2 regions of the Mesorhizobium robiniae genome follow, and region 1 is predicted to be linked to the other one. Evidence: riboswitches for the same ligand, from Rfam matches in the RefSeq annotation. Region 1 holds a riboswitch; the other holds the start of a gene.
What was found. A riboswitch is a leader RNA that binds a small molecule or an ion and turns the genes downstream of it on or off. The one in region 1 is predicted to bind thiamine pyrophosphate.
Positions count from the first base shown of each region.

Region 2: it holds a riboswitch for thiamine pyrophosphate, as region 1 does, so the genes downstream of both, ABID19_RS01900 (YkoF family thiamine/hydroxymethylpyrimidine-binding protein) here and ABID19_RS22175 (ABC transporter permease) in region 1, are expected to answer to the same signal.

Region 1 is NZ_JBEPMC010000008.1:119,439-124,742, forward strand. Features, by position in the region: gene ABID19_RS22160 (LLM class flavin-dependent oxidoreductase) at 1-475, opposite strand, end outside; gene ABID19_RS22165 (ABC transporter substrate-binding protein) at 472-1,485, opposite strand; gene ABID19_RS22170 (ABC transporter ATP-binding protein) at 1,482-2,240, opposite strand; gene ABID19_RS22175 (ABC transporter permease) at 2,237-3,037, opposite strand; TPP riboswitch at 3,161-3,273, opposite strand; gene ABID19_RS22180 (sulfite exporter TauE/SafE family protein) at 3,555-4,331, shown strand; gene ABID19_RS22185 (superoxide dismutase family protein) at 4,492-5,001, shown strand; gene ABID19_RS22190 (ATP-binding cassette domain-containing protein) at 5,197-5,304, shown strand, end outside.
Region 2 is NZ_JBEPMC010000001.1:398,315-403,618, forward strand. Features, by position in the region: gene ABID19_RS01875 (hypothetical protein) at 1-575, opposite strand, end outside; gene ABID19_RS01880 (hypothetical protein) at 721-939, opposite strand; gene ABID19_RS01885 (hypothetical protein) at 936-1,808, opposite strand; gene ABID19_RS01890 (hypothetical protein) at 2,112-2,246, opposite strand; gene ABID19_RS01895 (aspartate aminotransferase family protein) at 2,382-3,758, shown strand; TPP riboswitch at 3,847-3,959, shown strand; gene ABID19_RS01900 (YkoF family thiamine/hydroxymethylpyrimidine-binding protein) at 3,950-4,558, shown strand; gene ABID19_RS01905 (aspartate aminotransferase family protein) at 4,697-5,304, opposite strand, start outside.

The DNA of each region.
Region 1 (5,304 bases):
CTGCGTCGACCACGTCGGTTGCGCGGGCATAGCGTTCGTCATGCTCCGGCATGGCGTCCAGTCCGAAATTACGGGCCTCGAGCACGTTGGACGAGGTGACGATGTTCCAGCCCGCACGGCCTTTGCTGATGTGGTCGAGAGAGGCGAAGCGCCGAGCCAGGTGGAACGGGTGATCGAAGCTGGTCGATGCAGTTCCGATCAGTCCGATCCTGCTGGTGACGGCTGCGAGCGCCGACAGAATGACCACGGGATCCATGGCGTCGGAAAGATGCCGATCAGCGCCGCTCTGCAGGGCCAGCACGTCGCCGAGGAACAGGGCGTCGAAATCGGCAGCCTCGGCGCGACGGGCGATATCGACCCAATAATCGAGGCTGGTCGAGGCGAGCGGGTCGCTTTCGGGCATGCGCCAACCGGCCTCGTGACTGCCGAGGCCAAAAATCACAGCATTGAGATGCATGCGCCGCGGCGGGCTCATTTTTCGTCGGCCAGGTAGGCGTTGCTGTAATAGGCTGCGAAATCGGGTCGTTCGCCGACCGGGTTTCCATCGCCGTCGCGCAGGATTCCGGCCTTGAACAGGTAGTCGCCGATAGCCTCCATCTTTGCGGGATCGATCGTGCCGATCGCGCCGGCGGGGCTTTGCAGATAGTGGCCGTCGACCAGAGCCTTGAGTGATGCCTCGATCAACGGACGGTTGGTCAGCACGTCGCTGTTTGCTGCGATCAGCATCTCGGCCGCTTCTTGCGGATGTTCGACGGCGAAGGCATAGCCGCGCCTGGTCGCGGCGATGAACGCGGATGCCGTGTTCTTGTTCTTCTCGAGGTAGGCTCGGCTCGAGCCAATGAAATTGGTGTGTTGGTCGGGCACGCCGAAGTCAGCGTAGCGGAAGGCGCGCTGGGCCTTGCCCTCAAGTTCCGCTTTGATCCCCTCCCAAGTATAGACTTCGAGGGTAAAATCGACTGCGCCATTGGCCAGGGCCTCATAGGCGGAGGTGCCCAGCGTCACCGTTTCGAATTTGCCGTCGCCGCCGTCATGGCGGATGATGGTGCCGATCAGCGCATTCTCCCAGGCGCTGCCGAAACCGCCATAGGTCAGCCCGTCCAAGTCCTTGGGGGAGTGTATATCGGCGCGGTCGGCATTGAACACCAGCCTGCCGGTTTCTGTCTGCATGATGGCGTAGGTGGCGACGAGGTCGGCGCCGGCCGTGCGTTGGGTGAACAATCCTATGGATCCCAGTATACCGAAATCGGCCACGCGGTTGGCGATCAGCGTACCGGCCGCTGTGTCGGTGTAGGGCAGGATCTGCACGTCGAGCCCGGCCTCGGTGTAGAAGCCTTTCGCCTGGGCGACATAGAGCCCGACATGGTTTGTGTTCGGCGTCCAGTCTAGCGCGACGGTGACAGTCTGCTGGGCGCAGACGGATGTGACGGGTCCGAGCCCGGCGATCAATGCGGCAGTGATGAAGAGGCGTCTGGAAAGCATGGTCATGTCCTTTGATCGGGCTGTTGATCGAGAAGAGTGTCGAGGATGTCGGCTTCGATGGCGCTGGCTTCCGGCGAGGCAAGATCCTTGCGCGGGTGCGGAAGAGGTATGGCGATTTCGCGCAGCACGCGGGCAGGGCGGCGGCTCAGCACATAAATGCGATCGGACAGGAAGACCGCCTCGCGGACATCGTGGGTGATCAGCAGGACGGTCCAGCGGTGCCAGTTCCACATCGTCTGAAGCCAGCGCTGCATGCCGGTGCGCGTGAGGGCATCGAGTGCGCCGAACGGTTCGTCGAGCAACAGCATGGCGCGGTCCTGCACGACGGTGCGCAGCAGCGCGGCGCGCTGGCGCATTCCGCCCGAGAGCTGTGCGGGATACTTGTGCTCGAAGCCCGCAAGGCCGAATTCCCCGAAGAGCGGTGCTACTTTGCTGCGGGCCGCCTTGCGGGACATGCCCTGCACTTCAAGTCCGAGCGCGGTGTTGTCGATAACCGTGCGCCAGGGCATCAGGGCGTCGCGCTGCGGCATGAAGGCAAACGGTCGTCGCGCTTCGGCAAGTGGCCGGCCGTCGAAGTTGACATCGCCGCCGTGGCCTTCGAAATCGCCCGTCAGCAACCTGAAGATCGTGGATTTGCCGGCTCCGGAGGGCCCGAGGATTGAAACGAATTCGCCCGCCTCGACATGCAGGGTGATGCCGGCAAGCACGTCGATATCGCCAAGACTCTTGCTGACTTCGCGCAGTTCCAGCCGCCTGCTCATGGTTTTCGTGCGGTATCGAGCCGCTCCCATGGCATGGCGGCGCGCTGGATCAGCACAGTCGCGGCAAACAGGGCCAGCGTGAGCAAGGCGCTGACCAGCACAGCCGCGAGCACGAGATCGGGCCGGAAATTGTTCTTGGCGTTGAGCATGTAGATGCCGAGCCCTTTGGCCGCGCCGGCATATTCCGCGAAGATGGCGCCCACCACTGCATAGGTGATCGAGATGCGCAGTCCGGCGAAGAAATAGGGCAGCGAGGAGGGCAGGCGGGCCAGCAAAAAAATGCGCATGCGCGAAGCGCCCATCGAACTTAGAAGCGCCGAGATATCCCGATCGGTCGATTCATAACCCTGCACCAGCGCGACCAGCATGGGGAAGAAAGTCACGAGCGCGACCAGCATGATCTTCGGCGTCAGCCCGAAGCCGAACCAGAGAACGACCAGCGGGGCGATCGCCACCAGCGGCAGGGTCTGGCTGATGATGAACACCGGGAACAGGGCGCGGCGCAGCGGCTTGAAGAAATCGATCAGCACCGAAAGGATGAAGGCAACGGCCAGCGAGCAGGCGAAACCCGCTAATGTGGCGCTGATCGTCGGTATGGTGTTGTCGAATAGCGCCTGGCGCTGCTGGATGACCTGGGCGAGGACTCGTGACGGCGCCGGCAACGTGGTGGGCGAGATGCCCGAGATACGCGCATAGAGCTCCCAAGCCAAAACCAGCGTGCCGGCCGATAGTAAGGCCGGTCCAACCTTGGCGAACAAGACCGCGATTCGCGGTGCGGCGCAGAAGGGCTGGGACATGCGGGACCTCCGGCGCGAGAGATCAGCGCGGGGTCGGGCTGTTGGCCGAGACCGCGATCGTGACATGGCCCTCGAGCGGGCCGACGAAATCGCCGGACATCGGAAAAAGAAAGATCTGTGCGCCAGAAAACATCGCCCGCCTCGCTCCGCTGGTATTATCCAGATCAGCTCTAGGGTTTACGGGCTTGCAGCCCATCTCTCAGCCCCGACGATACGGAGCACCCCTGTGGATGGCGGCAATTAAACAGATAAAGCGTGGGGGTGCAAGTCTGCGTCTAGCGTGAAACTTCAGGGTGGGAGTTTGAGGTGCCGTCAGGGACATTTGAGCAAAACAGAAAAGCCGGCATCCTGTCGAGATTTGGGAACAGGCGTCGGTCGAGCGGATGTTTTCCGTTCGTCGCCACCATTATCGATGCCGCGCGTTTGATGAATTGTGGAAGCGTGAAGATATAATTGCATACGTTGTAGGCAACGGGTTTCTCTATCGCCAATTGCGACCCGCGCCTCGGAGAGCCAAATGCAAGAATTCATTCTTTTTGCGATCGTGGGGTTTGTAGCCCAAGCTGTAGACGGGGCTCTCGGCATGGCCTATGGGGTGGTTTCCTCGACGACACTACTGGGGTTTGGTGTGTCTCCTGCGCACGCTTCGGCGTCAGTTCACGCAGCTGAGCTGTTTACCACCGCAGCCTCAGGTTCGGCTCATCTCTATCACCGTAACATTGACTGGAAGCTCTTCTGGCGGCTGATGCCATTTGGCGTGCTCGGCGGCGTTCTCGGCGCTTTTGTGCTCACCTCGTTCGAGGGAGCCGTCATGAAGCCATATGTGACCACATATCTTGCGCTCGTCGGAGCTTGGCTCCTGTTCCGTTCATTCCGGCGGATTCCCAGTAACCCGGTCCCTGCAGGCGCGGTGCCTCCTCTTGGACTTGGTGGTGGCTTTCTGGATGCAGCAGGCGGTGGCGGATGGGGACCCATCGTAACGACGGGCCTTCTCGGTTTTGGCGGAACGCCCCGCTACGTTATTGGTACGGTAAATGCCAGCGAGTTCCTCATCACGCTCTCAGTGTCTCTGACCTTCTTGTTTGCATTGCTGACGGGCCATTGGGAAGAGGCAGGAGAGCTGACCGAAAATCTGGTCGCCGTTGCCGGCTTGGTTCTTGGCGGCGTGATCGCAGCGCCGATGGCCGGATTGATGGTGAAGTCGATCGCTGAAAAGACGCTCCTCAGACTCGTTGGAGGTGTCATCATACTGCTGGCAGGCTGGCAAACCGCGGAACTTTTCGAATTGGTGTAAATGTCGTGAGGTTCCAGTTCCCATGACACGCAGACTATCGAGTTCCACGCACTGTCTTCGTTTCTCCGGCAGCCGTGACGGAGACAAAAACTCACTTCCAAAATGGAACGAAGAGTCCCCTTTGTTGTTTGGCTCGCTTGGACAACCGGAGGCCGAGTCTATGAACAAATTGCTTGCGACAACAGGATTGGCTCTGGCGGTTGCGATGCCTGCAGCGGCTCAGGACACCGCGACCGCGAAAGCCGAATTCGTCAACATGGCTGGCGAGAAGAACGGAACGGCCACGTTGACCGAGACGGCCAAGGGTGTGCTGATAGAGTTGGAGGTAACAGGACTGCCGGCGGGTGAATGGGTGGCGTTCCATGTTCATGAAACCGGAAAGTGCGACCATCAGGCCGGCCATGAGTCGGCAGGCGGGCACTTCAATCCGACCAATGCCAAACATGGGTATCTCACTGAAAAAGGCCCGCACGCAGGCGATATGCCAAACCAGCGGGTCGGCGCCGACGGCGTTTTGCGGGCGCAGGCTTTCAACAGCATGGTCAAGTTGGATGGTGGAGAAACGGCGATACGAGGCAAGGCATTGATGATCCATGGCGGACAGGACGACTATAAAAGCCAGCCTGCCGGTGATGCCGGAAATCGTCAGGCCTGCGCCGTGATCGAGTGAGAAGCCCAAGACGAGTATAGGCCTCTCCGATATTGATCTGACTGGCTCGTAACCCTCGAGGGTTAGGTCACCTTGCGCGGTCGGGGCCTCTGGCATGATGATAAGCCGGACGGCAAGCTCGTGCGCCTGAAGAGGATTGACAACGCAGCCATCACGCCGAAATTGGCGTTCATTCTGTGACTGCCGGATGATTGCATGAACGATACTTCTCCCATGGGTGTGCCCTCCACGGGTCTTGCCCAGTCAGCCATTTCTGCCCGCGGCCTCGTCAAAACCTTCGGCAAGCTGCGCGCGGTCGATGGT
Region 2 (5,304 bases), on a different contig from region 1:
GTCAGGGAAACCTGGATTTCCCCTGATGATTTGACGCAGCTGGCGATGAAATCCCGATCGTCGGTTTCCTTGACGCCATGCGTCAGAACGATCGGACCGCTGGTGTCCACATACCAGCTCTTGCCGGTACTCACTGTCTTCGCCGCATTGGAGTCGTCTGGCGAGGAGCTGTCGTTCGGTGTCGGGGAGACCACCTCGAATTTGAATGCCGTCGGCTTTCGCAGGTCTGGCGAAAGCGTGCAATCGAAGCGGATATTGGACCAGCCGTTGTCGTTCGAGAGGCTGCCCAGACCCGACAAGCGGTTGTCTTGCAGCGTGAGCGGCGGTTCGCTTCTGCTGGCGCTGGCATCGACCGTGCCCAGAAAGAATCGAGCCCGACCCGAGCCTTTTTGCCCCGAACCTTCCTGGAAAGATGTCGCTCCACCCTCGCAGGCCCATACGGCGCGTTGCAGGTCGTTGGAGTTCTTCGACAGATCGGCCGGCAGCATTGGAGCCTCGACAGCGGAAGCGATCGTCGCCGCCGACATTAGAACGATCTGAATCGCTCCCAAGATTGTTCGCTTGACCATGCGCACTTTGGTCCTTCACCTTCACGTTGCGGCAAATGATCCTCGCTATGACGCTACTATCAATTGATATTCTGTACCAAAGCGTTCTGTTCTTCGTTAAATTTCGTTGCAAGACGAGCTGCCGCCCTCGCGAGATGGAGCGGCCTGGCGATCATTCTCTTCGGTCGACATCGCGGTCCGCAATGCGCCATTTGCCGGCGCCGTGCAGGTGGCTGCGGCCGTCGTTGAGGAAGTCGGCGATCCTTGCAGCCGACTTTGCCGAGGCAAAGGTCAGCAGCCGATCGTGGTGGAGGACGGGTTCGCCGTTCTCATTGTCCCAGATCTCGAACCGGCAGCTTGGGTTCGGTATGGCTTCGAAACGGTTCTTCATATCGATGGCTCCGGTCGCTTGGTTGCCTTGGGCGGTCGAGGATGCCAGGGCAGGCGCCTGGGCCATGCCGTGGCGGCGGGCGCGCTTTCGCCGGCGCTGTCGGCAAACAGGAGAAGGTCGGCCCTTGCCCACAGCAGGTAACAGGCAAGCAATGTCAGCGGCGCCGCAACAAGGGCAGGGGAGCCGCCCAACCACACATCGGGCAAGGCGGCGCACATCGACAGCGTCGCCGCAAGCATCCCCGGCAGGCGGCTGGCCAGCACCGCGCTGCGGAACGGATCGGGCCACCCAGTCGGCCACCCGGGCACGCCGGGCCCGAAGGCGGCGCTGCCGAACTTGCCGAGCGCATGCAGCAATCCGGCGGTCGCCGCCAGCACCGGCTGGCCCAGCAGGAACAATGCTACGCCCAGTCCGATCGCGCCGATCCCCGACAGGAAATCGGCGAGGCGGTTAAGCGTGGGATCGGGCACATCGCGCCCGGTCCACGCGCGATGATAGACTTCGCCGCTGCAGAAGAAGACCAACGTCGCCAGCGTCAGCGCCACCGCACTGCTGCTGCCGGCGAAATAGTCGAACAGCGCGGCGGCGCCGCCGGATCCCTGACGGGCGGTGAGCTGGATCGTGACGCCCATCACCAGCCCGAGTGCATTGCCAAGATTGTAGTAGCCGCCAGGACCGGCCATACGCGCCCGGACCGCCGCCGCAAATCGTGAAAGCGCCTCCGCGGTCCGGCCAGAGCCCGCAGTCTTCGGTCTTGCGTCAAGACTCGACGGCTCGAAGGACAAGAGATCGGCGAGCGCCGAGGCTGTGTGCCATTCGGATAGCGCGTCGTCCCGGCGGAATGGCGCGTGATCGTTATCGAGTCGCATCGGATCCTCCGTCATGAAGCCGACGGTTCCGGAGAGCTCGAACCCTCCGGTAATCGGCTTTGATCGACGGACCCAGGTTCTGCGACCCCAGCTTACGGATAGCTTACGGGCGTTTTTGACCACGCTTTAGCAGCGGGCGCGCTCGCACGATGTCGCCTCAGCTAGCTTGCCTTCGGCACGAGGCGCTGCGCCACGTGGTCGGCAATCGTTAGGCTTGAGATCAGCCCGGGGCTCTCGATGCCGAACAATTGATTAGGCTCCTGACGCCGGCGCCGGCGACGATGTAATCGACATGGTCCATGATCAGGCCACCTCAGTCTTGTTGTTATGCCTGATAAGCCGTTCGGGGGTCATGTGCCGGCGACGCGCGTGGACGGCTTCGCGCAGGTTCTCGCGTTCTGCGGCTTCGAAGCTGAAATTCTGCATGTCTGCGTCCATCCGGCAATCCTTGGAAAGGGCTTGACACCCCTACAGGAAACAGCTGCATCAAACAGCATAATGCAAGAGGGGCATACCTGCCGATGCTCCGAAGGCGGCAGGACCTACGTCCCGGCATGCAGGACAGGAGGCATCATGGACGCTCGACCGAATTCTCCCGAAGCTCGCGACATCAGTTACCACATGCACGGCTACACCAATGCCCGCAAGCATGCGGAGGCAGGGCCGCTCGTCATCGAGAAGGGCGACGGCATCTATGTCGAGGATCTCGCCGGCAACCGCTACATCGAGGCGATGGCCGGGCTTTGGAGCGTCGCTGTCGGCTTTTCGGAAAAGCGGCTGGTCGATGCGGCGGTGCGCCAGATGTCCAAGCTGCCTTACTACCACGACTTCGGCTCCAAATCGCATTCGCCGCTGATCGATCTCGCCGAGAGACTGGTGCAGATGGCGCCGGTGCCGATGAGCAAGGCGTATTTCACCAATTCCGGTTCCGAGGCCAACGATACGGCCATGAAGATGATCTGGTACCGGTCGAATGCGCTCGGCCAGCCGGCGCGCAAGAAGATCATCAGCCGCAATCGCGGCTATCACGGCGTCACCATTGCTTCAGCGAGCCTGACCGGCCTGCCCAACAACCACACTTCCTTCGACCTGCCGATCGCCAATGTGCTGCACACGTCGACGCCGCACCATTGGCGCGAGGCGCTGCCGGGCGAAAGCGAAGAGCAGTTTTCAAGCCGGCTTGCCGACGATCTGGAAAGGCTGATCCTGGCCGAGGGACCGGACACCATCGCTGCCTTCTTCGGCGAACCGATCATGGGCGCCGGCGGCGTCATCGTTCCGCCGGCGGGCTATTGGGAGAAGATCCAGACGGTCCTGTCGAAATACGACATCCTGCTCGTCGCCGACGAGGTGATCTGCGGCTTTGGCCGAACCGGCGAGATGTTCGGCTCGCAGACCTTCGGCATCAGGCCCGATATCATGGTGCTGTCGAAGCAGATTTCTTCGTCGTACCTGCCGATCTCGGCCCTGCTGATCAACGAAAAGATTTTTGAGCCGATTGCCGACGAAAGCAATCGCATCGGCACCTTCGGCCACGGCTTCACCGGCGGCGGCCATCCCGTCGCAGCGGCGGTCGCGTTCGAAAACCTGAAGCTGATCGAGGAGCGCGATCTTGTCGGCAATGCGCGCACGGTCGGCGCGCATATGCAGAAACGGTTGCGCAACCTCGCTTCGCACCCGCTTGTCGGCGAGGTACGCGGCGTCGGCCTGATCGCGGCAGTCGAACTGGTCGGCGATAAGGCGAACAAGACCCCGTGGCAGACCGCCGGCGCGCTGGGCGGGCTCGTCAATGGCTTCCTGCAGCAGAACGGCGTCATCTCGCGCAACATGGGCGACGCGCTGGCCTTCTGCCCGCCGCTGATCATCACCGAGCCTCAGGTCGATCAGATGGTCGACGCATTCGAAAGATCGCTCGAAGCCGCCGCCGAACAGGTCGGGTCACAGGGCTGAACAGGCCACCCGAAGGCAGAGGCTGAACGGGCGTTGCGATTGGCACTGGATCGTACTTGAACATCCTTTGCGCCGGTGTTACGTCCACCGATATCGACAGGGGCGCTCCGTATTGCCGGGGCTGAGATGGAAGGTGTCAAGCCTTCGGTCCCTCAAGCTGATCTGGGTAATGCCAGCGGAGCGAGGCGACCATGTTTTCAGGTGCACAGATTTCTCTCTATCCGATGTGCGACGATTTCGTCGGCGTCATCCTCAAAGCTATTTCGGCGATGGATCCTTATCGGCCGAATTTCCGCATCGAGACCGACGACATCTCGACGCTGATCGTCGGCCCGCCCGACCAGCTTTTCCCGGCCATGCGCGATCTGTTCGCATCGGCAGCGGCGAGCGGCGTGCACTGCGTGTTGTCGGCAGCGGTGTCGCGTGGCTGTCCGGGCGAGCCCGACGATCCGATCTGTACGCCGATTTCCGGCAGCAGCCATAATTTGTCCCTGGCCGAGCGCATCGACGCGGCGCGGGCACATGTCGACAGTGCAAAAAAGCTCGGACAAGAAGTCGCCGCGCAGTTCTCGCTCTATCCGCTCGGCGAGGGCCATCACATGGACGAGATCTACGACTGCATCGAGTTTCTCAAGACTTCGGGCGTCTTCGACAGGTCGAAGAATTTCTGCACCAAGCTGAGGGGCGATGCCGGGCCGGTGTTCGCGACGCTGTCGGAAGCCTTCCTTCGCTTCGGCGCGCCGCAAGGCCATGTCGCGCTCGATCTCACCGTGTCGGCGAACAGCCCGAGCCCTCGGTAGGTGTCGATATTCAGCCGGCCCGTAAACGGCCGTTTCCAGACAATGCAAGTTCGCGCTGCCCTGACCCATATCTTCTCCCCGCTTTTCACGGGGAGAAGGTGCCGACGGGCGGATGAGGGCAGCGCCGATTGACAGTAACTAAAGCGCCGCAAACACGCTTTTCACCGCATCGGCCGTCTTGGAGACGACGATGTCGGCCTCTTCACGCGTCAGGCAGAGCGGCGGCGCGAAGCCCAGAATGTCGCCCTGCGGCATGGCGCGACCGATGACGCCGCTTGTGGCAAGAGCGGTCGCGACCTGCGGCCCGATCTTCTGCGAGGCGTCGAAGAATACGCGGTCGTCCCTGTCGGCGACGAACTCGATTGCCGCCAGCATGCCGTCGCCGCGTACCTCGCCGACGTTTTTGTGGCCGCCGACGGCTTTCGCCAGTTCGGCACGGAAATAGGCGCCGGTCTCGCCGGCGTTGGTCACCAGGTCCATCTCGTCGATCAGCTCAAGGTTGGCGACACCAGCGGCAACGCAGATCGGGTGCGCCGAATAGGTCCAGCCGTGGCCGAGCGAGCCGAGCTTGTCGGAGCCCTGCACCAGCACCTGCCAGACCTTGTCCGCGACGATGACGCCCGACAGCGGCGCATAGGCCGAGGTTAGGCCCTTGGCGATGGTGATCAGGTCGGGCTTGATGCCGTAATGGTCGGAGCCGAACATGGTGCCCAGCCGGCCGAAGCCGGTGACCACTTCGTCGGCGA